2 regions of the Peribacillus sp. P4_D6 genome follow, and region 2 is predicted to be linked to the other one. Evidence: riboswitches for the same ligand, from Rfam matches in the RefSeq annotation. Region 2 holds a riboswitch; the other holds the start of a gene.
The links. A riboswitch is a leader RNA that binds a small molecule or an ion and turns the genes downstream of it on or off. The one in region 2 is predicted to bind cyclic di-AMP.

Region 1: linked by a shared signal. The riboswitch ahead of AC1DVB_RS13780 (cation:dicarboxylate symporter family transporter) and the one ahead of AC1DVB_RS11750 (TrkH family potassium uptake protein) in region 2 are both predicted to bind cyclic di-AMP.

The regions. Positions count from the first base shown of each region.
Region 1 covers NZ_JBFUIQ010000038.1:13,318-33,871, forward strand. The annotation lists gene acpS (holo-ACP synthase) at 1-265, opposite strand, end outside; gene AC1DVB_RS13740 (rhomboid family intramembrane serine protease) at 374-964, shown strand; gene AC1DVB_RS13745 (PH domain-containing protein) at 991-2,454, opposite strand; gene AC1DVB_RS13750 (PH domain-containing protein) at 2,447-2,920, opposite strand; gene cshA (degradosome RNA helicase CshA) at 3,133-4,632, opposite strand; gene AC1DVB_RS13760 (PP2C family protein-serine/threonine phosphatase) at 5,989-7,140, shown strand; gene AC1DVB_RS13765 (UDP-N-acetylmuramoyl-tripeptide--D-alanyl-D-alanine ligase) at 7,191-8,573, opposite strand; gene AC1DVB_RS13770 (D-alanine--D-alanine ligase) at 8,726-9,808, opposite strand; gene AC1DVB_RS13775 (hypothetical protein) at 10,235-11,017, opposite strand; gene AC1DVB_RS13780 (cation:dicarboxylate symporter family transporter) at 11,592-12,851, opposite strand; cyclic di-AMP (ydaO/yuaA leader) riboswitch at 13,023-13,170, opposite strand; gene AC1DVB_RS13785 (efflux RND transporter periplasmic adaptor subunit) at 13,370-14,629, opposite strand; gene AC1DVB_RS13790 (hypothetical protein) at 14,644-15,306, opposite strand; gene AC1DVB_RS13795 (YegS/Rv2252/BmrU family lipid kinase) at 15,435-16,328, opposite strand; gene AC1DVB_RS13800 (TetR/AcrR family transcriptional regulator) at 16,460-17,338, opposite strand; gene AC1DVB_RS13805 (efflux RND transporter permease subunit) at 17,528-20,554, shown strand, end outside.
Region 2 covers NZ_JBFUIQ010000029.1:32,240-38,587, forward strand. The annotation lists gene AC1DVB_RS11740 (cation:proton antiporter) at 889-2,070, shown strand; gene AC1DVB_RS11745 (hypothetical protein) at 2,722-2,907, opposite strand; cyclic di-AMP (ydaO/yuaA leader) riboswitch at 3,209-3,357, shown strand; gene AC1DVB_RS11750 (TrkH family potassium uptake protein) at 3,779-5,071, shown strand; gene AC1DVB_RS11755 (potassium channel family protein) at 5,096-5,752, shown strand; gene corA (magnesium/cobalt transporter CorA) at 6,324-6,348, opposite strand, start outside.

The sequences.
Region 1 (20,554 bases), on a different contig from region 2:
TCACCGGCTTTCCTTTATCATCCGAGATGATTTCAATATCCAAAAAGGATAAGTGCTTACCGATCCCTGTACCGTTCGCTTTAGAAAAAGCCTCCTTTGCCGCAAAACGGCCAGCAAAATATTCGACCTTCCTTCTTCCATTTAACTTTTCGAAAATCAAGATTTCACTTTCCGTCAATATACGCTCCTTTAAACGGGGTTGCCGATTAATCAATGTTTCCATTCTATCCAACTCAGTAATGTCCACGCCTATACCTTTAATCACTTTGACACCTCTTCTATTAATTTAATAAGTTGCATATCATTAGGAGGACTCTTTTACCTGAAAATGATAATATTGTATCCAATTAAAAACGATATATAGGAGGAATTTATGTTTACAAGAACAGAAAGCTTCCGCGAATATGCAAATTCTTATCGAGCTGTAACTGTGCTCATACTCATTATGATGCTTGTATTCGTTCTCGTCCTTTTCCCCGCACTTCCCGGCAATGTACTCTTTTATTATGGCACAGGTGTGAATTTATACATCGCTGATGGACAATGGTGGCGTTTGATCACCCCCATCTTTCTACATAGCACGTTTACACATTTACTGTTTAATGGATTCTCACTTGCCATCTTTGGTCCATTCCTGGAGAAGTTACTTGGAGCCTTCAAGTTTTCAATTTTCTTTTTATCGACAGGGATCCTTGCCAATATCGCAACCTTCCTGATTAACCCACTGACATATAATCACGTAGGTGCCAGCGGAGCAATTTTTGGTTTACTCGGATTCTTTCTATATCTTGTACTGTTCAATAAAACCAATTTTACGAACAACGAAAGAAATACAGTATATACATTGACCGGAATTGCCATTATCATGACTTTCATCCAACCGCAGATAAACGTTGTCGGTCATTTGGCTGGAATGGCAACCGGCTTTTTAACCGCTCCATTATTCCTAAGAAAAAAATGGTAGGCCAAACAGCCGACTCTTCCTTTCAATCATTGGGAGTCGACTGCTTTTTCAGGTAAATACCATGATTTAATTATTAGGCAATCCTTTTCTTCCATATCAGCAACCATACCGACCCGGGAGGTAATTCCTGATTTAATCGATGCTGTAATGGTGGCTAATTTTTTTCGATTCTGAAACCAGCTTTTTTTATATGTGATTGATTGAATTCTGCTTCTCTGCATGATCAATGTTTGCTTCGTGAAAAAACGGCTGCTCAATAGTAATAAATTCCCTTCTATGCTCCAACCTGCATCTCTATATTGCATGTATGCCCAAAAAATCGCCAACGGTACAAGCAAGAAGGAAAGATAACCCCAAGGTCTGAAAAACCATACCAAGGCACCGATGATCGGGATAAGGTATAGAAACTTTCGAAACACATACCTGGAAAGTGCACGCTTGGGTATTGGTTTCATCTTCGTATCCGTTTCATAAACCGGTAAAATTTCTTGGATTTTTCCCTTTAAATGCTTCTTTCTGATTAAAGGGAACAGCATGATGGAAAGACTTTCTTTATCTTCCATGCTCCCTCCCGCATATTCAATATAAACCGTCGCCAATCCCAATGGTTTTCGAATTAAATTCTCCATGATCCGGATACCTTGAATTTTATGGATAGGGATTGTCAGCCGTCTTTTCTCGAGAAGCCCCCTGGAAATAACGATCTCCTCATCCGTTTTTATCACGGTAAAGGAAGCGTATTTAATTACCATACTTAATGTGGCCAGCACATAAACCGCCAATAAAGCCACAAGGGCAAACAAGGTCAGAATGAAGGTCCCCATTTCAATAAAATCTTCATAATCCTTAAATATTCTCTGAAAAGGTATCATTTCATCGAACTGTGAAATAAAAGCGACTGCCCCGGATAGGAAGACACCTACCGCTCCCGAAGTGGCAGCCATAGCGAATAACTGCGGCAGCGTCTGCTTAAAAACGGAAGATGATTTTGCAACAATTTCATTATCCGCGACTTCATCTTTATCCCTATCAAATGGGTTATACGCATTTTTTCCCTCACTTATATAAGAATTGATTCGATCCGCATCACTTTTCCTTATGGCTGATAATACGGCATCCGCCTGAGACCCGCCTGCCGTTTCAATATTCAGCTTCACCAGGCTGAATACCCTCTGGATGATGCCCTCTGATATATCTATGCTATGAATCCGATCAAACTTTATATACCGTTTCTTCCTTACGAATACCCCGGACTCAATTCTGAATTCTCCCTCTTCGATCCGATATGTAAAGCGTAACCATTGCAAGAAAGCATTCCCTATAATCAAAAGTATAATAATGGCAATGACCAGCGGTTGTATCCATCCGGGAATTCCTTCATTCTTCCCAGGAATGACGACCACTAATAAAAAAGGGATGACTAACTCCTTAATCGATTTAATGATGTTAAGCAATACAGCTATGGGGTGAAGCCTTTTAGGATCAGACATCTTCTTCCTCCACACTTGCCATTCTCGAAATATAATGCCGCAATTCATCCGCCTCTGCAAGGTCCAAGGCAGGGATAACATGAAGAGTCGCTGCAGTGGAAATTTCAACGGAGGCTAAATCGTATTTTCTTAATAATGGCCCTTGCTTCGTTTCAACATGCTGAACCCTTATCATGGGTATGAGTGTTCTTTTAATGATGAAAATACCACTTTGGATATCAATTTCAGTATTTCTTACTTCGTAACGCCACCTCTTCCATTTAACGGACGGAATCAGAAAGATGGCCAGATAGGATTGGATTGTCGAAATTAGGACCAACGCGCCAATCACCCAATATGTCCAATCAAAAATGATTGTAAGCACGAGTACGGCGATGCTTATAATCCAGGTTATTGAACAGCTTATAAGACCACTGATTTTCCATACGGTTAAGGCCTTATTCGATATACGATTTTCAGGTTCCATGTGCTTCTCCTCTTCCGGACAGGTAATGCTAATTGAATCATCATCATCCATCCTTGCTTTCATCCATTATACTATATTTAAATACTGGAAATTAACCCCTTTTCAAACAAAGGCTGTGGGCATTCCATCCAAAAACCGCGGATACCTTACATGAAGAAGTTGGTGATGCACATAAAAAAATGCCGCTCAAATGAGCGGCATTCCCAATTCAATTAAATCTTATTAGTTTTTTCTCTTTTTTGGCTCGTGCTGCGGTTTCCGTAACCATTCGATTTACGGTTCGTGCTTGGGCGTTTCCCTGATCCGCTGCCGTAATCTTTTCTGCCTGAAGAACTGCGGCCATTGCGCTGTCTGTTGCCAGAAGAACTGCTTCCTCCGCGATTGCGACGCATTGGAGACGGAGATTCTTCCGTTAACTTGATAGGCGTTTGATCCGGTTCTTTTGTCATTGATTTAAGCATGGCTGCAACTAAATCCGCTGCGCTATGTTTTTGTAATAATTCTTCCGCTTGACCAAGGTATAAAGTTAAATCCTCATTCTCGATTGTATTAAGGATTTTTTCCGTTACTGCTTTTTGTTGACCTTCCAACGCTTCAGTTAACGTAGGAGTCTTAAGTTTCTCCATACGTTTTTTCGTTGTATGTTCAACTGCATGCAGTTGGCCTCTTTCTCTTGGTGTTACAAACGTAATGGCTATACCATGTTTACCCGCACGTCCTGTACGTCCAATACGGTGAACGTAGCTTTCCGGATCTTGAGGGATATCAAAGTTGTATACGTGAGTAACGCCGGAAATATCAAGTCCACGTGCAGCAACATCAGTAGCAACGAGTACATCGATGCTGCCGTCTTTAAACTTTTTCAAAACAGAAAGGCGTTTTGCCTGACTAAGGTCACCATGAATGCCCTCAGCCATATAACCGCGGATATTCAATGCAGATGCCAATTCATCGACACGGCGTTTCGTACGTCCGAAGACGATTGCAAGATCCGGTGTTTGAATATCGAAAAGGCGTGCAAGTGTATCGAATTTTTCACTTTCTTTTAACTCCAAGTAATATTGTTCGATACGATCCACTGTCATTTCTTTTGCTTTTACACGTACAAGAACTGGTTCCCGCATGAATCTTTCAGCAATTTTACGGATCGGATCAGGCATTGTAGCTGAGAAAAGCAATGTTTGCCTTTCGTCAGGAACCGTTGAAAGGATCAATTCGATATCCTCAATGAATCCCATGTTAAGCATTTCATCCGCTTCATCAAGAACTACAGTGTGAACTCCGCCTAATTTAATATTTTTACGTTTGATATGGTCTAAAAGACGACCTGGCGTACCAACGATAATATGTGGTTTTTTCTTTAAAGCACGGATTTGGCGGTCGATGTCTTGTCCACCATAAACTGCAAGTACACGAGCGCGTTTTCCGTAACCAAGCTTGAAAAGTTCCTCGGAAACTTGAATGGCAAGCTCACGTGTAGGTGCAATGACAATCCCTTGCACGTTTTCGTTATTAATATCGATGTTTTCCATCAATGGAATACCGAATGCTGCTGTTTTACCTGTTCCCGTTTGCGCTTGACCAATGATATCTTTACCTTCAAGTGCTAGAGGTATCGTTTGGGATTGAATCGGGCTCGCTTCTTCAAATCCCATTTTTTCTATTGATTTCATGGACGTTCTATCTAATCCTAATTCGCTAAACAATGTCAATGTTTTCGTACTCCTTTTTATATCGTAAATTTACACGTGCATTCATGGATCATGCACAGATGTTTTAGTTCAAATCCTCATCATCATGACGGATGTTCTTCTTTATCTCTTATAAAAAGTTTATCATTATCACCTAAAAGTATGTCTGCCTTTTAGTTCAAATGAACTCAATATGATTTTTTAAAAAGGAAATATACCAGTACGGACATTCACTGGCATTTTTAACTTCGCGCACGTGTAGACTTATCATTAACCTACGCTCATCTTTTTAAAAGTACATGTAACCAAAATTAAATTCAATATGGAAAATTAAAAGTAGCATAAACGGGTGTTTCACCGTTTTATTCAGGTGAGGGCTGCTGCACCTATTATTCATCAGACTTAAAAAGACTGTATGAACAAAACTTGACGAGAGCCAAGATTCTTATACAAAACAGGCCCGGTGCGTTGAGGATTTGCAGAAGTGGAAAAGCGCTTAAATGCGGCTTGATTCCCTAATAGCTACTAAAGCCGCCAAGAGATGCAGCTTTTATATATGACCAGACGCGAGGCCTATTTAATCTAAAATAATCTCAAGAATGAACTCATGAAACATGTAAGAACATACAATTTTGTTGCCTCAACCTGATTAATTTTAAATAATCATCAATGATAAGACATTTAAACTCATACTCATATTACCATTTTCAAACTGTTAATGCAATAAAGGATATCGCCCATTCAGAGTTACTAAAAACTTTATACAGTTTCAAAAATGAAAAAATTAGTCATTTCTTCCTGTTAAATATGCAGCCGTGACACTTTTGAGTAAGAATATCGCTTGTTCATTCAATAATGGGCTAAAAAAACACATGGACTGATTATTTCATCAATAGGATCACCGTTTTACTATATCCATTTATGCGTAAGTGGATTCAAACTTAGACAAATTCGAAGAAAGCGAGTTTTTCTACAGTTTTTTATTTAAAAACCGTTCCAGTGGCTTCAGAAATCCAATTAGGAGGATTTCACAAAACCGGAACCTAGTCCTGTTAAAATCATGGTTCGGGATGAGAGCATCCCGGCCTCTTGTCGACTAACTGTATCCAATTAAATTTTTCACAAAACGAACATCCATTTATATATGATATGAGTTTAAATCAAATAGTTTCAACAAACCTTTTTCAGGAAGGATTAAATCTAACGATAACCCCCTTCCACGATTACCCCCGTTGGAGGAAAGGGCTTATCATGAATGAATTTCCAGGTATTTGGGATCATTCATTTTTCGAAAATTTCATCTTTTTGTGTAAAAATTATAGTAAATTAGTCTAAATGCAGTATGATTGACCTATCAACAAATCAACGGGGGGTTATATGAACATATTCACAATAGATGTTCCTTTATGTAAGGATTTTGGTCGAATCTTAAAGAAAATGAACAAGAAAGTCACTTTTTTGGAGGATCCACTCAATCAAAGTCATCTATTCGAAGATTCATCGGACTTAATGAAATCATTATTTATTTTGCCTTTGCACATATCAACAGATTCTTGGCAGCAAACTTCTTTATTTGCATTAGCTGAATCTCACGAAATCCCTATCCTATTCATTTACAAACGCGCTTTAAGAATGGAGCCCCCTCAGGCCTTACCGGAAAAGACCTTTTATGAAACCATGGCAGTCCCTGCCGATTCAGTAGAAGTCCGGATTAAATTAAAGTCACTCAAAAACATCAGCATGCAATTGTTTTCGGCAAAAATGAAGGGGCAAGAGCTTGAAAAGATACACCAAAAATCAGCAAGGAGCCTGCGAATTGCAAAGGGGATTCAACTTTCAAGTTTACCTTTGTCGATCAATAATGAAGATATAGAGGTCAAAGGCCTTTTTCAGCCTTCGAGTGAGCTTTCTGGGGATTTATTTTACTGGGCGGAGGTCGGCGACAGGATATACGGCTTCATCATGATCGATGTATTTGGAAAAGGCATCCACACGGCACTTATAAACATGTCCATAAGGACTTTGATGCCCGACCTTATCAAACGGGTAAAAGACCCCATTTACATAACAGAGGAACTGGGCAAACATATTCGGGACCTATTTCAAGGAGTTAATCGGGAAAACAAAAAACATGCTCGTATTACAGCCTTCATCGCATACGTGAATACAAAGGATCGACTCATCGAATATGTGAACTACGGACTTCCTTCGGCCTTTTTGTATTCCCCATGCACCAATCAAATTCTCAACTTAAACGAAGGGGCCACCCCAAGCGGACTGATCCCCGAATTGCCCATAAAAAAAATAGTCTTTCATTATGAACCAGGAAGCCGCTTCATCATCTATACAGACGGACTGTCTAAAACGCCCACACCTTCCGCCATTGACCGATCTGACAATATCGAGAGGGAATTCATTGAAAATGTCCATCTCGATACAAATGACCTTCTTCAGGAGCTATTGGTCTCAAGGATGAGGCATTCAGTGATTAACGATGACATCTGCATTATAGCCGGGACACTGTTTTAAAGACAATAAAAAAGGCCGTTTCAAAAAAGAAACGGCCTTTTCTTTATTTTTTATTTTTGTAGAGCTTGAACGACTTCCTCCAGCTTCATGCCCCTGGAAGCTTTAACAAGTATGATGTCATTTTCCTGTGTGGACGACTTAAGTTCCTCTATAAGCTCCTGCTTATCTTGAAAAGGGCGAACCTGCTCCGATGAAAAAGACTTGCTCGCTCCCTTGGCAATAAACTCGGCTAAAGGACCATATGTGAAAATCTTATCAATCCGCTCATTGGAAATCAATTCACCAATTTTCGTATGAAAGTCTTTTTCCTGCGGCCCTAACTCCAACATATCTCCCAATACAAGGATCTTATTCTCGAATCCAGATAAGCCCTCAACCAACTCCACTGCCGCCTTGACTGAAGTTGGACTGGCATTATATGCATCATTGATGATTTTCTGCCCTTTTGCGCCTTCAACCAATTCCATCCTCATATTAGTTAACTGAATGGTCGATAGGCCTTTACGGATCGAAGAATCATCCACATTGAATTCTTTAGCAACCAAGATGGCCGCCAACGCATTAAGAACATTATGATGACCTAACACAGGTATCTCATAACCAATCTCCTTATCACCGCTTGCGATTGTAAACGTGGTACTGTCTGCCCCTTGGCTAATGGCCTGTGGATATAAATCATTTTGTTCCGTACGTCCAAAAGATATTACGTTTAAATCAGGAAAATCCTTTTTGATCCGATTGCGAAGCAATGGTTCATCACCATGATATATCAGCGTTCCATCTTTCGCCAAACCTTCGACAATTTCCAACTTCGCATTCGCGATTTCCTCGCGTGATCCTAAATCCAATAAGTGTGATTCACCGATATTGGTAATGATCGCTACATCAGGCTTTGCCATTTTGGATAAGAACTCGATTTCACCGCGGCTGCTCATCCCCATTTCCAAAACAGCCGCTTCCGTATCCTGTGCCATAGAAAGTATCGTTAGCGGCAAACCTAAATGATTATTGAAGTTTCCATTGGTTTTATGAACCTTATAGTCAGTGGCCAGCAGCGCAGCGGTCATATCTTTCGTAGTGGTCTTACCATTGCTCCCTGTTATCCCAATGACTTTTATATTCAACTCCTGGCGGTAAGAACGCGCCAATTGCTGAAGTGCTTTCTCAGTGTTTTCGACAATGATTATCGGTAAATCATCAGGGGGATTCGGAACATCCCTTTGCCAAAAGGAAGCTGCAGCCCCTTGCGCTAAAGCCTGCTTGACATACTCATGGCCGTCAACCTGCTCACCCTTAAGGGGAATGAACAAACATCCTTCCTTAACCGTTCTTGAATCGATGGTAACCCCATTAATTCCTTTGGACTGGAATGGACTGATATCATTCAATCCCTCTGCCATTTCATGTACTTGTTTTAACGTTCTCTTTATCATTTTGTTCCTCCTACATTCATCGAACCGTTAATCGCTCTCCGTTAACCAAACGAAGCAGAAACCAGTTTAAATCGCACCGGTTCCTGCTGATTGGAATCCATCAAATCAAGGCATGATGGATTGTGGAGTTTACTGATACTTTACCTGCATGATCAAACTGTATATTTGATTTGTTGTTTTTCCTGATGACGTTCCAAGGCAAGTTTCACGAGTGTTTCAATTAACGCTGGATAGTCGACACCTGTGTGCTTCCACAATAACGGAAACATGCTGAAAGGAGTAAACCCAGGCATTGTATTCACTTCATTAATATAGATTTGCCCCTCATGCGTCAAGAAGAAATCTGCGCGGACCAATCCAGAGCAATCCAATGACTTAAAGGCAGTAATGGCCATTTCGGATAAAGCTGCATACTCGCTTTCCGTTATCTCCGCCGGAATGACCATCGCTGAATTACCGTCTACATATTTTGCTGAATAATCATAGAAGGCAAAATCTTTCTTAGGGATGATTTCGCCTGCCACTGAACAAGACGGTTCATCATTACCAAGAATACCAAACTCGAGTTCACGAGCAATGACCCCTTCTTCAATGATGATCTTCCGATCGAATTGAAAAGCTTCCGCTACCGCTTTTTCCAGTTCATCAGCATCATTACATTTGCTGATACCGACACTTGAACCTAAATTGGCAGGTTTGACAAAACAAGGGTACCCCAATTCACCCGCTACCTTTTTGATGGCACTTTCAGTATTCTTCTCCCATTCGGAACGAATGAACCAAGTGTATTTCACTTGAGGAAGTCCCGCCTGGGCAAAAATGTTTTTCATGATGACCTTATCCATTCCTGCTGAAGAAGCTAAAACGCCATTCCCTACATAAGGAAGGTTCAACAGTTCCAGCATCCCTTGTACGGTTCCATCTTCTCCATTCGGTCCGTGAAGCAATGGGAAAATTACGTCATACCCTGTTGATTCACTATCTTCATCAGTTGAATGTGCTTGCAGGGCAAGAGGCGAGCTCGATTTTTCCGGTGAAAATGTCAAAGCCTCCACGTTCTCGGCAGGACCTGTTAACTTTGGTCCATTAATCCATGAACCATCTTTTGTTATGTAAATCGGATATATATCAAACTTTGCTAAATCGAGAGCTTTAATGACCGCTAAAGCCGTCTGCATAGAAACCTCATGCTCCGCAGATTTTCCACCATAAAGCAAACCAAGTTTAGTTTTCATGAGTTATTACCCTCCAATATTCTTTTAACCATGTTCATTGTATCACTTTACACTAAAACGGATAAAGCGAAACTTCCATCATTGAGGCTTTTCCAATGATTACTATTCTGCAGAACACAGGATAAAACCGCCACATCCTGTGGCAAACCCTGTGCTAGCACATCCTGTGCGGCGCAATCGGGCATTTACAGGCTGTTGGCTCACCACATTTCTTTTTCATTACATTTATCATCAGGCTTCCTTACAGCCTGTTAATGCGGGGTAAAGCGAAACTTCCATCATTGAGGCTTTTCCAATGATTACTATTTTGCAGAACACAGAATAAAACCGCCACATCCTGTGAACACCTCTACGTTTCCCTCTCTTATCTTTTATGCATGAGACGGTAAGTCTTACACCTAAAAAGTTCAAAGACTTCAAATAAAATCAGGAGGATGGTGTATTTTTAATAACACTTTCCCAAATCTTCTCTTTTCGATTGAAGATAATAAATGCATCGGGCTCCTTACTATCTCTATCCGAAAAGGAATCATGCATTTCATCCATGTTTAAATAATCCCCTACGACCCATGCCGGTATCTCAATTTTCGTTCTAGTATACTTAACATCCCGAAAGGAAAAAACGAGCCCCTCTGCCAGAATATGAGCCAAGGAAACGATGATTTCTGCAGGAATCGCCGTCAGCTCTTTTTTCTTTCTGATTCCAAGCCACGTCCTCTCTACTTTTAACGGCTCCAGCTTTAGCGGAATCAGCCTTCCTAACATCATATAATATGTCGAAAGAGAACGAAAATAAATTTTATTGAACCAGCCATCATCCTGGGCAAGGTACACAAATTGGTTATTCAATTTACGGAAAAACGGGGGATCCAGATGGGTTTTAGCATGTCCTAAATATAAAAGTTCCGCTATTTCCCTTCCATCCAATTCATCCAGCCCTTCCGCTTCTTCAAAATCGATCCAACAGAAATCTCCATATGCCCGGACATTTTCTTTAACGAGCTTCGCAATAGCTTCAGATGAAGCGCTCTCAAGCAGGACATTCAAATTGTATTCCCCACCATCGAATTGATGTTTCAATAATAAGATCGAATCCAAGGTATACGGAAGCGAATTGACGAATTCACGAAAATTGAGTCCATTAAAAAGGACAAAACGTTCGGAAGCCTGCATATACATGTATAAGATATCATTACTTTCATTCTTCATAACCTGACCCCCTCCGAGCTCTCAATCAATAATGTTATTTTATCAAACTTTTGGAGTTTCACGTAAGTTATATAACCCCAATATTAATCATCATCATCATCTGCATCAGGTAAATAACATGAATCAAAATCCATATTAACCAATAAGAAAAAATATAGGATTCGAAGAATGGATCATATATGGTTTTATCACTCATTCACTCATTTCATAGGGCCGCTTCCCTTTTTGCTGATGCTTCCCCAGCGCAAAATAACCGACATTAGCTTTGAAACAAATCAACGTATTTTAAAGCCGGAAGGTAGTTTCATTTCACAACAGATGACCTTCTGGGCCGAGAGGAAATGATTTGGTTTTGAGGTAAACAAGATGAAAGGCTTTATGAATTTGGGGGTATTTTGACATCCGGGAAGACGCGCCAAGATTGTAGTATCCTCCATAAAACAATTCAACTTGAAGTGCTTGAGTATCTCTAAGGAAGCAGAGTTTACAGTCATCGAGAAATAAGAAAGCGCTATTTCATTCAAAAAAATAAATAAAAAAATCCAGAGTGACATTTCACTCTGGATTTTTTATATTAAGAAACTTGCTCTAACTCTTTTTTGGAAGGAGGGTTGAATTGACCTTCCCATTTAGAGATGACGATTGCCGCAAGTGAATTACCGATAACGTTTACCACTGTACGTCCCATATCAAGAATACGGTCGATACCGGCAATAAATGCTAGACCTTCAATAGGAATACCGACAGTTCCCAATGTCGCTAAAAGAACTACGAAAGATACACCCGGTACACCCGCAATTCCCTTGGACGTGATCATTAACACTAGCATCAGCGTAATTTGCTCATACGCGCTTAAATCGATTCCGTACATTTGAGCGATGAAGATAGCTGCTAACGCTTGGTATAATGTAGAACCATCAAGGTTAAAGGAGTATCCAGTCGGAATAACAAATGTAGCAATATGTTTTGGACATCCCGCTTTCTCCATTTTTTCCATGAGTTTCGGAAGAACCGCTTCTGAACTTGCAGTAGAGAAAGCAAGAATCAATTCTTCTTTTAGAAGTTTAATCAGCGTAAAGATATTGAATCCGACAAATTTCGCAATAAGACCAAGAATGACTATTACAAAGAAAATCATTGTTCCGTATACAGAAAGCGCTAACTTTCCTAGCGGAATTAAAGATTCCAAACCGAACTTGGAGATCGTCACACCGATTAGTGCAAATACACCGATAGGAGCGAATTTCATGACCATGTTAGTTAGGTAGAACATTCCTTCAGCTGTACCTTGGAAGAAGCGGAATACTGGTTTACCCTTTTCACCGATGGCTGCAATACTAAGCCCAAACAACACGGAGAAGAAAATGATCGCTAGCATATCGCCTTGTACCATAGCTTGAACTGGATTGGATGGTACAATGTGAACGAGTGTATCCACGAACGATTCATGCTGCTTAGTTTCTGCTGTATCAACATACGTAGAAATATCAGTTTGTTCCAGCTTATCCATATTCACACCAGCACCAGGCTGGATGATATTCGCTGAAATTAAACCAACAGCAATCGCTATCATAGTTACGACAACAAAGTATGATAATGATTTAGCACCTAGTTTACCTACCGCTTTCAAATCACCTACACCAGCAACTGCAACGATAAGGCTTGAAACGATGATCGGCACTACAATCATTTTAATCATTCGTAGGAAAATGTCTCCGAATGGCTGTAAAAAGTTTTGGGCCGTCTCATTACCATAAAAAATGGCACCAACGATAATCCCTAGAATTAAACCAATGAAAATTTGGCTAGCTAAACTTAGTTTGAATTTCTTCATTTACTTTCCTCACCTTCCATAAAGTCTTTGATGCAAAAACATTTTTGTCTCGGTAAGGGAAACAAGATACTAATAAAAGAAAGTAATTTTTCTTTTTTGAAAAACTCTGTCTTTACGCCGAAAAAAAAGACACTTCATGTGTCGATTTCTTATAGGCGTGAATATTCACACATGTTCCCTTGAAGACGCTGACGAGGTTAGCTGTCGGGTTAGGATTGGAAACACAAAAAGCCCTTTCATTTCTGAATTCACCCCTAGCGGATAAAATCCACAAAAATGGGTCCCCCGTTCTTGGAATAAGATTAAGCGAGTTAACTTATAATAAAATATTATACTAAAAATGATAATCTGTAAATATTTATTCGCATCCGTTCTAGAAAAAGGTCTTTAAATATGTCTGAATATTCTGTATTAATAGCTATTCTATCTATAATTACGCTTCCCGATTTTTAATCACTTAAGTTATATTGATATAATTAATAAATAATTTGACATCACCTCTCTTGTGAAAAAAGCGGTTATTTTTCCAGAATGCCAAGTAACAGGTATCTTACTTTTTCCCTAGAGGTGAATTTTTTATAAGTTCCAGCTTTCACTTTTTCAAATTGAATCGGGGTAATAAAATAAGAATGGTTCTTCACTGCCACATTCGGCTTCAGGAGGATGACGTCACCTACAGACGGTCCCTTTATGATTTCCTGCTTCCCTTCAGCCTTAAGACCTTTTGTAATGTAATGTTTATCCACATGGCCTTTATTCGTCAACTTGTAAATATATGGATGCTTTTGGTATTGTACCGCCTCTATCGGTATGGAGGGTACACCGGCTTTCTCATTGGTTATTACAGTAAGGTTCACTTTCGATCCCACCAACAGAGGTTCCGTTTCTTCGCCTTCCGGTTCGATTAAAGCCTGAAATGGAAATCTGTTATCTTTTTTTAATGATGGCTCTTCTGCGGGATAGGAATGGATACGGCCTATCGTCCCTTTCAATGCCTTTTTTGAATCAGAGGAACTTGCTTTTATAGTCATGCCCACTTCAGCCTTTTTCATTTCCTCTCCGGAGAAATACCCTTCAATTGCCATATTTGTAGAAACGATGGATATAATGGGATTATCAAGGTTTTTATTGATATTTTTAACGACACCATCAGCCTCGCTCGTCGTCACAATTGCACTGGACTGCTCCTCAATCGAACTTAATTTAGCGTCAAGCATTTTCACTTTTTCATCCAACCTGTTTTTTTCTAGTTCCTGCTTGTACATTTCTTGCTCAATGTTACTTTTAATAAGGTCTGAAGAGCTTGTCGTTATATCAATATTCAAGTTTTTTTCCACCGATTCATCAATTGCAGCTTCAGGTTCACTGGTCAAGGTCCCCTGATAAGACCTCAACTTCCCTATGTATTCCTCAATCCCTGCCCTTTCCCCCTCAGCTGCCGTTTTCTCCGCTTCCAAACTCGCTTTAAGCGCATCAAGTTCGGTCGCCGTATACTCAAACAACGAGGAGCCAGCCGTAATCGAATCGCCTTCTTTTACAAGGAATTTCTTAAAATCATTTTTCTTGGCATCAAAATAGATATCATACTCTTCTACTGGTTTAATTACCCCATTTGTTTGAATAGTATCCGTAATTGTATCTTTTTTTACCTTAGTCCAGTTTTCAACGAAAACCGTACGTTCCACTTTGCTTTCCTTTTTTTCAATAAGGTATAAGTTAACGGTTATTAACACTATCGACGCAATGGAGACCGCCACTATTTTCCAGTTACCGCTCATTCATTTCACCCGCTTTATACAAATACGCCTACTTGGATGTATCCTAAAAAGGCTTTAACAAACCATGTGGCCAAATAGAAAAGAACAATCATTAAAAGGACCAAATAATTATTACGTTCTGTAAATTCCTTTAAATAAAAATATTGCAGAGCAATAATGAGAAATTGAAAAATGGTAATTTCACTGAAAAAGTGAATGAAATAATCGCTTCTGAGAAAATACTGACTGATGATCCCCAAAGAAAAAGGATTGGCATCGCTGCCTATATCCATTAAAACGAATAAGGGAATCAATAATGTTTTTTCCACTAATTGCAGGCCAAAAAGAATCATTTGAACGATAACTAATTTTATATAGGGGATATCAGTAACGATCCAAAAGAATAGAGCTGCTAAAAATATGTATATAGAAGGGTGGATTATTCCTGTTATTATATTGCCGCTCAAAATCAGCAACTTTGCTGCTTCAAATTCATTGGCGCTCATCTTCGTGATTTCTTTGGAAAATGATTCTGAACCAATCCCAAAATATCCCCCAACGGCGAATACTATAAGACTAAGAAAATATATAAATATTAATTTCAATCCAAACTTTGTGACTGCCTCTGCATTTTGCAGCTGATAACGACTCCGATAAGGCTGTAAAATGCCCTTTAACAATCCGACCTGGTACACCATAATTGGTCCTCCTGCAAAAAATGATATATCATCATACATTTTATCCTATTTTGGAAACAATTGCAGAAATAAGGAATGAATATACAAAAAAAACACATAAGCCTTTCCTTTTAAATAGAATCCCCACACTAATTTGGTATTAATACCGACAAATGATGGGCAAGGACTTTAATGCGTGAAGGAGTTTGCCTATAGTTCTCTCCATCCATATCCACATCAAGCGGCCTCTTGGATTCAATAGTCAAGGTACCTGCTTGTAAATAAGTCACCCCAGAGTCAGAACTCATATTTTGAGTCCATGAACGTTTCATCGCTATTATTTCTAAAAATGCACCAAGGCTTGCATTTTCCAAGATGGCAACGCCAAAGAGCCCATCGTCTGGTCTAATCATGGGAAATGGCAATAAATTAGTGCCGATAAAACAACCATTCAAGACCAAAATCATAACTGCTTCCCCTTCAATGAAATCCCCATCATATTCCACTTTATAGGGAAAGGGAGCACTCTCACCAATCGTCCTTACAGCGCTTAATAAATATCCTATCTTTCCGAACCTGCTTTTTTCCTGCTCATCAATATTATTTGAAGCATCTGAAATAAGCCCAACTCCCCAGAAATTGGAAAAATAATCGTTATTGGACTTACCAATATCAATTGGACGAACCTTACCGTTTACTAATGCTTCCGCAGCTTGACGAACATTTTGAGGAATCTTTAATGTCCTGGAGAAGTCATTGCAAGTCCCTCCAGGTAAAATCCCAAACAACGGCCGCCTCTGAAGGGGTGAAAGGCCATTTACACACTCATGTACCGTTCCATCTCCTCCCAATACGAAAACTACATCCATTTCTTCACCATATTCCAAACAATAACGGCATGCATCGCCTTTTTGCTTTGTTTGTAGAATGAGAAACTCATCAATATGTGGAGCTAATACCGGAAGACACCCTCCTAGATTCCTTTCGAGTTTATCATTCCCTGCATTTTTATTATAAATCAGCATTCCCTTTTTCCATCGCATGATTCTAGCCCCCATATTATTGAAAGAATTGTCTTCTTCCCATCACTTTTTACTTTTTCCTAAATCTCCGTTTTTAAATCTCATTAAAAATTTAAATGAAAAAGAGGCTTTCGCCCCTTTCAGTAAAGCCTTCATATATTCAGCAAATAATCCTTCATCAATAAGATAAGCTTTGAACACAAGGGGCTCCTTTTTTCATTTTTTTCCAAAAATAACAAAAGGCTTTCCAAGATGATTGAGCTTGGCCTAACCTTTGAAAATTCTTCCTGGAGTGCCTTTAAAGCTTCCGTAATTTTACGTGTCTCCATTCCCTCTTCTTTACGTGTTTCCACTTCCAGCATCCTCGCGATAATCGAATGGATTTCTTCTTTTGGGCTCATATCCCGCATCGAGCAACCTGGTAGGGGAAATTGTTTCAATAATGGATCTTCCATGTTCTCCAGACTTGCGACAATGGAATCCATCCGGTTCAATATGAAGCTAGGTAACAATTCTACATCGAAAGCATTTTGTTTCCTGATCAATATTCCGATATAGCCTTTGAAAAGCGAATCTAAAATAATGGTGCAATCGGGCAGAAGATCAGATGAAAGTCCCGGGTATAACTCAATGATTTTACGCTTGAACCAAATCAAGCCCTCTTCATGGATATAATGTAAAAATCCATCTAGTTCCTTGCTGATATGAACCATTTGTTCCTGCATCATCATTTGAATCAAGTTGGTATTTCCCGTCATATGCTCAATGTGAACAGTGATCTGCCTCATGAATTTGTCTTTACTGGACAATGAAGCATCCAGTTCAAGATCAAGTAATGAGTCTGTCAACGCTTCATAATAAAATTTAAAAATGGAGACTAGTAATTCCTCCTTCGATTTAAAATAATTATAAAAGGACCCTTTTGCTATCCCGCATTTTTCAACAATTTCCTGAACCGAAGTTGCATGATAGCCTTTCTCCGCGAAAAGCTCCACAGACTTATCTATGATCATCTTATTTTTTTCTTTCATCAAATTCATCCTATCTCTTAAAATTGTCCAACGGTGACCAACTGGTCACATCCTCCAAATTGTATCCCAAAACCCTTGAAATCACAACGTTAGCACTAACGGATATTATCTATTGCAATCATAATCCATATACTATATATTTGAGTTTGTGACCGACTGGTCACAATTTTATGTATGGAGGGTACAAGCTTGAATTCAATAATTAAATTTTCATTAAAGAATAAATTGGCAATCTGGTTGCTTACCATCATCATCGTTGCAGCTGGTTTATACTCCGGTTTAAACATGAAACAAGAAACCATACCAAGCATCTCCACTCCTTTAATAAGCATCTCCACTGTTTATCCTGGAGCTGCACCTGAAGAAGTAGCAGATAAGCTCACAGACCAGATTGAGCTAAAAGTAACAAATTTGCCAGGAGTCGAATTAGTCAGTTCTTCGTCCATGGCCAATGCCTCTTCCATCCAATTACAATATGATTATGATACGGATATGGATGATGCAGTAAAAGAAGTGAAAGAAGCTTTAGAGAAATTGGAACTGCCAGAGGGAGTAGATGACCCGAGCGTATCTAAATTAGAATTAAACGCTTTTCCTGTCGTCGCACTCAGTGTAACAGATAAGGCTTCTGATTTACCAGCCCTTACAAAAAATGTCGAAGAGGTGTTAGTACCTAAACTTGAAGGAATTGACGGCGTGACTTCCGTATCCATTTCCGGACAGCAAGTAAATGAAGGAAGCCTTGTATTCGACCAGGACAAGATGGCTCAATACGGGCTCGATGAAGAAACCGTAAAGAAGGTTATCCAGGCTGCAAACGTCAGTATGCCGCTTGGCATATATAACTTTGATGATAAAGAGAAAACGATCGTTGTGGATGGAAACATTTCCACACTAAAGGACCTGAAAAATATAAAGATACCTTTAACCGGCGGCCCGAAAACAGGAGCGCCAGCACAAACTGGACAGGAAACCAATCAATTATCTCCTGAAATGGAAACAGGTCCTGCCCAACTGCAAAATGTGAAATTATCAGAAATTGCCGATGTTAAAATTACCGGTAAGGCTGAATCGATTTCAAGAACAAACGGTAGCGAGTCGATTGGAATCCAGGTTACAAGATCACCTGATGCCGATACAGTTGCAATTGTCGACGAAGTAAATGAAGAAGCATCGAATTTCAAAGAAGAGTTTAATGGGGTAAGTGTACACACTACTCTCGATCAAGCTAAACCGATTAAAGATTCCGTTGAAACCATGATCAGCAAGGCACTCTTCGGCTGTCTGTTTGCCGTTATTGTTATCATGCTGTTCCTTAGGAACTTTAAAACGACTCTCATTTCCGTCATTTCGATTCCATTATCCCTGTTAGCAGCCCTTTTGGTGCTCAAACAAATGGATATTTCATTGAATGTCATGACACTTGGGGCCATGACCGTTGCGATTGGCCGAGTCGTCGATGACTCCATTGTCGTCATAGAAAATATTTATAGAAGAATGGCTTTAAAAGGCGAACAATTAAAAGGCGGCAAATTAATACGATCTGCCACTAAGGAAATGTTCATCCCCATCCTTTCATCGACAATCGTTACTGTAGCCGTATACCTGCCTTTAGCAAGCGTTACAGGACCTGTCGGGGAACTATTCACGCCATTCGCCTTAACAATGGTGTTTGCATTAGTCGCTTCATTAATAATCGCCATCACACTTGTTCCGGCAATGGCAGACTCTTTATTTAAAAAGGGACTATCTAAAAAAGAATTAAAATCACATGAAGAAAAACCAAGCAAACTATCAGCATTCTATCGAAAATCACTGGATTGGTCATTAAACCATAAACTAATCACTTTCGGCACAGCCATTGTATTATTAGTTGGCAGTTTATTCCTAATCCCAAGCATCGGTGTAAGCTTCATGCCTGCAGATGAAGAAAAAACGATCATCGTCACTTACACTCCCGCACCTGGAGAGTTAAAAGAGGATATTGAAAAGCAAACAGAAAAAGTGGAAAAATACTTCATGGATAAAGACGATGTGAAGACCGTTCAATACACACTTGGCGAAAGCATGATGGGCGGAGGCATGATGGGCGGCTCGAGTAACTCGGCTCTCTTCTATGTACTCTATGACGAAGACACCGAAAATTTCGGGGACAAAAAAGAAACCGTCATAAAAGAATTAACTGAACTTGATTCACCTGGAACATGGAAACAACAAGATTTCACATCAACATCAAGCAACGAGACCACTCTGTTTGTTTACGGAAATACACAAAAAGATATTGAACCGGTAATTGATGATATTCAAAATATCATGAAGAAAAATAAAGATTTAAAAGATGTTGATACAAGTCTTTTAGATGCTTATGAGCAATACACTTTAGTTGCAGACCAAGAAAAGCTAAGCGACCTTGGACTGACAGCTGCACAAATTGGAATGTCCATCGCCAATACGAATAAGGATGATGCTTTAACTACCATTAAGAAAGATGGAGAAGAAGTCAAAGTATATGTCGAGACAAAAGAAACGACATTCGAAGACAAAAAAGATCTAGAGAATACGAAAATTTCTTCTCCAATGGGAATGGAAATCCCATTGAAAGAGCTTGTAAAAATCGAAGAAGGCAAAGCTTCCGATACAATCAGCCGCCGCGATGGAAAAATTTATGCCGACGTGTCTGCAACAATCAAATCGGATGATGTGGCCGCAGTGACAGCTGAGGTACAGAAGGAAGTTGATAAATTAGACCTTCCTGCAAGCGTCTCTATAGACTACGGCGGAGTGACGGAAGATATCCAAGAATCATTCACTCAACTTGGTATCGCTATGTTAGCGGCAGTTGCTATCGTATACTTTGTCCTAGTGGTTACTTTCCATGGTGGTTTAGCACCAATAGCCATTCTCTTCTCCTTACCATTTACGGTAATCGGGGCATTGGCAGGGCTATTCATTGCAGGTGAGACCATCAGCGTTTCGGCAATGATGGGTGTCCTGATGCTTATAGGTATCGTCGTGACCAATGCCATCGTATTAGTCGACCGTGTTATCAAGAATGAAGAATCCGGGCTATCTACCAGGGAATCTTTACTCGAGGCAGGATCCACCCGTCTACGCCCTATCCTGATGACTGCCCTTGCCACAATCGGCGCTTTAATACCTCTGGCAATCGGTGCGGAAGGCAGTGGATTAATATCACAAGGTTTGGGAATTACCGTT
Region 2 (6,348 bases):
TATATATTTTAGATTAATAGATTGTATACAAATTTTTCATTACATTGGGTTTTCCTTGTTAAACTAAACACCCCGTTAGCCACACATGCATCGCAAAATCGGTGCTGCACCACAGAGAATAACAATGTGGTTTCAAAGTACATAATATTTAATAGCTGGCGAAGAAGGTCTTTGAACTATGGTGCCTTTCAGCCCATACGTTAGTCTGACTTCGACACCCACGGTGTACCACCGACTGTCGCTCCCTTTATGGGTAGCCTCATGGGAGATTAATCTTTTTGGTCGTCTCGCTAGCCTCTACTTAATATGCTGGGATTGGAGGTTTTTGTTTAACGATTTACCAAACTCAATCAGATTACTCATAAGACTCAGCCTTTTTTTAAAAAGCGTTTTTACTGGGTCTATTTTTGTTGTGATTTTTTCTGGATTTTGAGCTTTTTTAATTTTCATGGGAGTTCATTAAGAAAGTTTTATTTGGAACTTTTGGGTCTATCCCGTAACAATCTTTTCTTGGCCATCCATCCTCCATTCCTGAGGTACTCGCATTTTATTAATACTTGGATGTTTCTTTTGGTAGTGGTAGGTGTGTGCATAATAATATTTGTTATCATTTATAAATTAAAGAATCCTAAAGAAAATGCCCCTGAAAAATAGTTTTTTAAAAAGTACCACCTAATTAAAATGCATTTATTCAGTTCAGGACGTGCACTTTTCCGAACACTTTATTTTTTATGTCCCTTATTAACAATTATCTAAACTTGATTTGTTTAAAACATAATAAAGAGGTAGGTTATACTACAAATCCTGAATAATGTAAATGATAGTAATAAATTGAAGTTATACTGCCGTTCATGAGTATAACATGCATTATTGAAAGGGAGAATAAGGATGATTACATACTGGATCATTTTACTAGCTATCGCGGTAGGGATTGTTTTTATAGCAGAAAAAATGAACCAACCGTATCCTACATTTCTTGTTATTGTTGGATTAATAATAGGGATTCTACCTATTCCCGGTTTGTCTGAGGTCAAGAGTTATGCTGCAACTGATACTGTTTTCCAGACAACAGTTATTGTAATCTTTTTATCAGCTCTATTAGGAGATGCAGCGCTTAAACTTCCAATTGATGAACTAAATCGGAGTAAGAAACCTATCCTATTATTATCATTTGTTGGAACATTTTTGACATTTTTAATCGTTTCTTTTCTAATGTACTTTCTACTAAACCTTTCTCTACAACAAGCACTAATCTTCGGAGCATTGATGGCTGCCACAGATCCTGTTTCAGTCCTTAGTATTTTCAAGGCTCTCGGCCTGAATAAACGGTTATCCATTATTGTCGAAGGAGAAAGTTTAGCGAATGACGGAGTAGCTGTTGTATTATTTAAAATTGCCCTTGTGACCACTTTTTTAAGTATTACAGGCACTTTTGAGGCTTCTATTGAGTTCGTAAAAGTAGTATGTGGAGGTATCCTTATCGGGGGAGTATGCGGATTTATTGCTTCCCGTATTACGTCCAAAATCGACAATTATTTGGTGGAGATCGGACTATCCATGGTTCTCTTTTATGGTGCTTTTGATCTCGGGGAACATTTTCATGTTTCAGGTGTGATCGCAGTGGTTACAGCTGGTTTAATCCTCGGGACATATGGGAAAAATATCGGGATGTCTGACCTGACACATGAAAAAATGGATTCCTTTTGGGAAATTGTTGCCTTCCTCTCGAATGCACTCATTTTCTTATTGGTAGGGTTAGAAGTCAGTAGTATTAATTTTTTAGATAAAGGATGGTTGATTATTGGGAGTATTCTAATCGTACTCTTGGCTCGGTTTGTTGCCGTTTATTTCAGTCTTGCTTTTGATAAAAACATTCCTACTTCCTGGAAGCATGTAATTGCCTGGGGAGGATTAAAAGGGTCTCTTTCTATTGCTCTTATATTAAGTGTTACACCGGAGTTTGAAGGGCGAGAGCTGCTATTAGCGATGACGTTCAGTAATGTTTTATTTTCTCTATTAGTTCAGGGAACGACACTCAAAAAAGTAGTCGCTTTAGTTGGCGTGAAATAAATATCTTTTTGGATAAAAAGATAATATATAATAAACGTTTAACTAAAGTAATTTGGAAGGAAATGGTCATGTTGTTTCGGGGGTCTATCAATTGGATTAACTCCAAAATTATCTTCTATTGAAATCGTTGACATGTCAAGATTTGTATTTGAAACTTTCTCTGCTTTTGGTACAGTTGGATTAAGCACTGGATTTACTGGGAAAATGATCCTGATCCTATTTTGATTACAATTATGATGTTGGTGGTTAGAAAAATATCTTAATTGGCTATATGTTAAGTCAAAAGAGCATATAATTATGCTCTCTTTCTTTGTAACTCTTCCACTAGCCTGCCCGTTGTTAAAAGTATCCAAGGAGCTGAAGATCAGCTCCTTGGATATACATCCACATGGGATCATTCCATTCGGGATCTGTCCTTTTCCCTAAGGGTTAAAAGATAGATCGCTACCGAAAAAATCATAATATTACTTTTAACAAAGTTCAAAAAGATTAGTTTCAAAGTGTAAAACCTTCTTAAGGTATCCTGCCATAAACAAACATTGGTATTCACGTATGATTGTTTAAAGACTGCGGAGAAATTGTTGTACAGTTCGTGGAAATCAAATTCCCATTCTGTGAAAGACCTTTGATTCAGGTGATGATATTTTGTTTTTAGAAAAACAATTTTAAAAATGGATTCTTTTTTTTATCCGTTATCTTTAACTCATTCATTATTATTTTATCCTCATTGTTTGCTATCCATTTCTTTAGCGCATGTTTATCCTCACATTGAGTTAAGTACGTTTGTCCACCCTTACCGACAGCGTTAATAACAAATCTATAAGATTTTTTCTCCATATTTCCCTGCCCTTTTTTATTTGATTTATTAAAACTCATTAATTAAGAATGTAAAGAAATACGGACCTTTTTTATAAGATAGTAATAATTAAAAACGTTCTTAAAAATTACGCTGAAATTTATCGAACCTATCATAAAGTCTTAACTAGTTTTAGTCAATATGATTTTAATAAGTTCACAAAACCTTAACAATAGTATGACTCGCTAAAAAATAAATTTTTAAAAAGCAAATAACTTCAGGTAATTTTTAGTGACATTGGGTTTACAACTAATACCTGAAGGAGTAAGATACTTTTCATAAACAATAAATCGGCCTAATTTCAAGTAATTGAATACGGAGGACCCAGTCATTTGGGGTTAATTCTGCTTTGATTTGCAGAAGGGATGAGAAAAAAGCTCTTTCGCCATCCTACCCGTCAGCTAACTTCGTCGGCTAAAGCGAAGGAGGTCATAAGACCACCTAAATTCAGTGGGCTTTTTTTGTGCTTTTTTGTGACAAAATAGCAACCTGATGTATACGTAGGTCTTTTTATTATGCGTATAAATATAAATCAATTTATGTAACCACGCGTGTTTCTACTACCAAGGAAAGGGGTAATACCGACTTGTTGTATACATAGGAAAAGTGTCTGCTTTTGTTTACAAGAGGTTAAGTAATGTTCTATTGAGTTATCTACAAGGTGAATGTGAATGAAACAAAGGTGAAATACTAACCAAATGTCAAAGAGTCTCTAGTAGTTTGTATTAGGGCATTTAAATGTAAATATGTTTGTTGTATTTCTTCGTACTTATAATAATTTATTTATAGTTAGGATGATGATTAATTTTGAAAAAAGTAAAAGAATTTTTAGATCCTCCAAAAATTCTTGTAATGGGCTTTGCCGCTTTGATACTTATTGGTTCATATTTGTTAACTCTCCCTATCTCCACTGAAGATGGGAATGGTCTTTCTTTTCTAAATGCTTTATTTACCTCTACCTCCGCTACATGTGTGACAGGGCTTGTCGTAGTTGATACGGAAACGACATTTACCAAGTTTGGAGAGTTAGTAATTTTATCACTCATTCAAGTGGGTGGCCTAGGCTTTATGACATTTGCAACATTTTTCTTCTTCTTATTAGGCAAAAGAATCTCATTAAAAAGCAGATTGTTGTTGCAAGAATCCTTAAATAACTTATCTATGGCAGGTGTAGTTAGGTTAGTAAAAAGGATTTTGATTTTCACTGCAGTCATTGAAATCCTAGGTTCCTTTATATTATCTATTCGTTTTTCTTTCGATATGCCAATTGGTAAAGCAATCTATTATGGCGTTTTTCATTCGATATCTAATTTCAATAATGCGGGTTTTGACTTGATGGGAGAGTTTAGGAGTMTGACACCATATGCAGCAGATCCTATCGTAACCCTTACTGTGGCTGCCCTAATAACATTAGGCGGAATTGGCTTTATCGTTATGAATGAACTATACGAATACCATGATACCCATCGCTTATCCGTTCATACAAAAATTGTATTGATAACTAGCTTAATCCTTACAATAGGAGGGGCCATTTTAATATTTATATTTGAATATGGAAATGACAAAACGTTACAGCCTTTATCCTACGCTGGAAAAGTATTGTCTTCATTGTTTCAATCTGTTACTCCGAGAACAGCAGGATCTAATACATTAAACATTCCGGACTTAACACAACCTACTTTGTTGCTTATCATCTTCTTAATGTTTGTTGGTGCTTCTCCTGGGTCGACTGGTGGCGGGATTAAAACCACTACATTAGCCACCCTAATAGGAACTGTTTGGTCTCAGATTAAAGGGAAAGAAGATGTAGTTTTATTTCGTCGCCGCATTGTTATTGAAACAATATTTAAAGCATTAACAGTTACTGTAATTGGGTTATCTTTAATATTAACGATTACCATGTTATTGACCATCACAGAAAGTGGAAGAGATTTCTTAATGATATTATTTGAAGCTACTTCGGCATTTGCTACCGTTGGCCTTTCAATGGGTTTAACCCCAGAATTATCTCCTATCGGCCGAATACTCATTATTTTCACAATGTTTGCAGGTAGATTGGGGCCTTTGACTATTGCTTTCGCTATTGCCATGAGGCGCAAACCAGATCCATTAAGGAATCCAAAAGGCAAAATCATGATTGGTTAATAATAAATGAAGGGGTGTAAATGAATGTCTAAACGACAATATGCTGTTATCGGTTTAGGAAGATTCGGAACGAGCGTAGCTCTTAGGTTACATACAGCAGGACAAGAGGTCTTGGGAATTGATATAAATGAGGAAAGAGTTGAGGATGCGGAATTGAGCGTTACCCATGCAGTCATAGCGGATACCACTGAAGAAGAGACATTGAAATCTATCGGAATCCGGAATTTCGATTGTGTCATCGTAGCCATCGGAAATGATATGCAATCAAGCATTTTAACTACATTGCTCTTAAAGGAATTAGGGATAAAAAAGGTTATTGCAAAAGCTCTTAATAAAAACCACGGACAAGTGTTAAATAAAGTAGGCGCTGATTGGGTTATCTATCCGGAAAGAGATATGGGTGAACGGGTGGCAAATCAACTCCTATCCCCTAAAATGCTGAATTATATAGAGCTCTCTAAAGAATACAATATAGAGGAAATCATGATCCCTTTGAGCATGACAGAAAAAAGTCTTAGGGAGCTTGATTTACGTGCAAAATATAATATTAGTGTTATTGCCATCGTTAGTAATGGTGAGATTATTATCTCTCCATCTCCTGATTATGTTATCCACGAAGGAGATATGCTACTGATGATTGGAAATAAAGAGGATTTAGCTCTGTTTGCAAATATAGATTAATACTAGTGGGGTCGAAACGTCCGTTTACGAATTTTATCCGAAACAACGGGTCCCTGCTATCCTGATTGTCTAAACACTTACTCAGAAAAGTTTCGGCTTAAGATAAGAAAAGAAAGAAGGATATAGTCTGGTTCGGGGCGATAGCTCCGTAAACCCATCGGCTTGCAACGGCCCGATGCCTTCAGCTGTATAGGATTATCCTTTGCAGTAGAAGCCAGTAAAGCCAGCAAATACATTATTTGTGAGAAATGATCTAATCTCGGTCATCCAATCAAAAAATAAGCCCCCCCCATAATAATTGTTAAATAACCACAAAATTGAGTTGTTTTGTGGTTATATTTTTTATCCATCCTGATTTCCCTATAAAAAATGACATTGTTAAGAACGGTATGGAAAACCCTGTAGACAAACCAAGGGTTACAATGGCCCCTAATATTGGTCTTTCAACTAGCAGCAATGGATTGATCATTTTTGTGTGCCTTATAGAACTAACGCACTGTTAGTTCTATATGGCACAGTTAACCTTTTTAAACAATCGTGCCCGTTTTTTGCATCGGCTTTTTATTTTTAATCATTTAAACCAACCCTTACGCCAA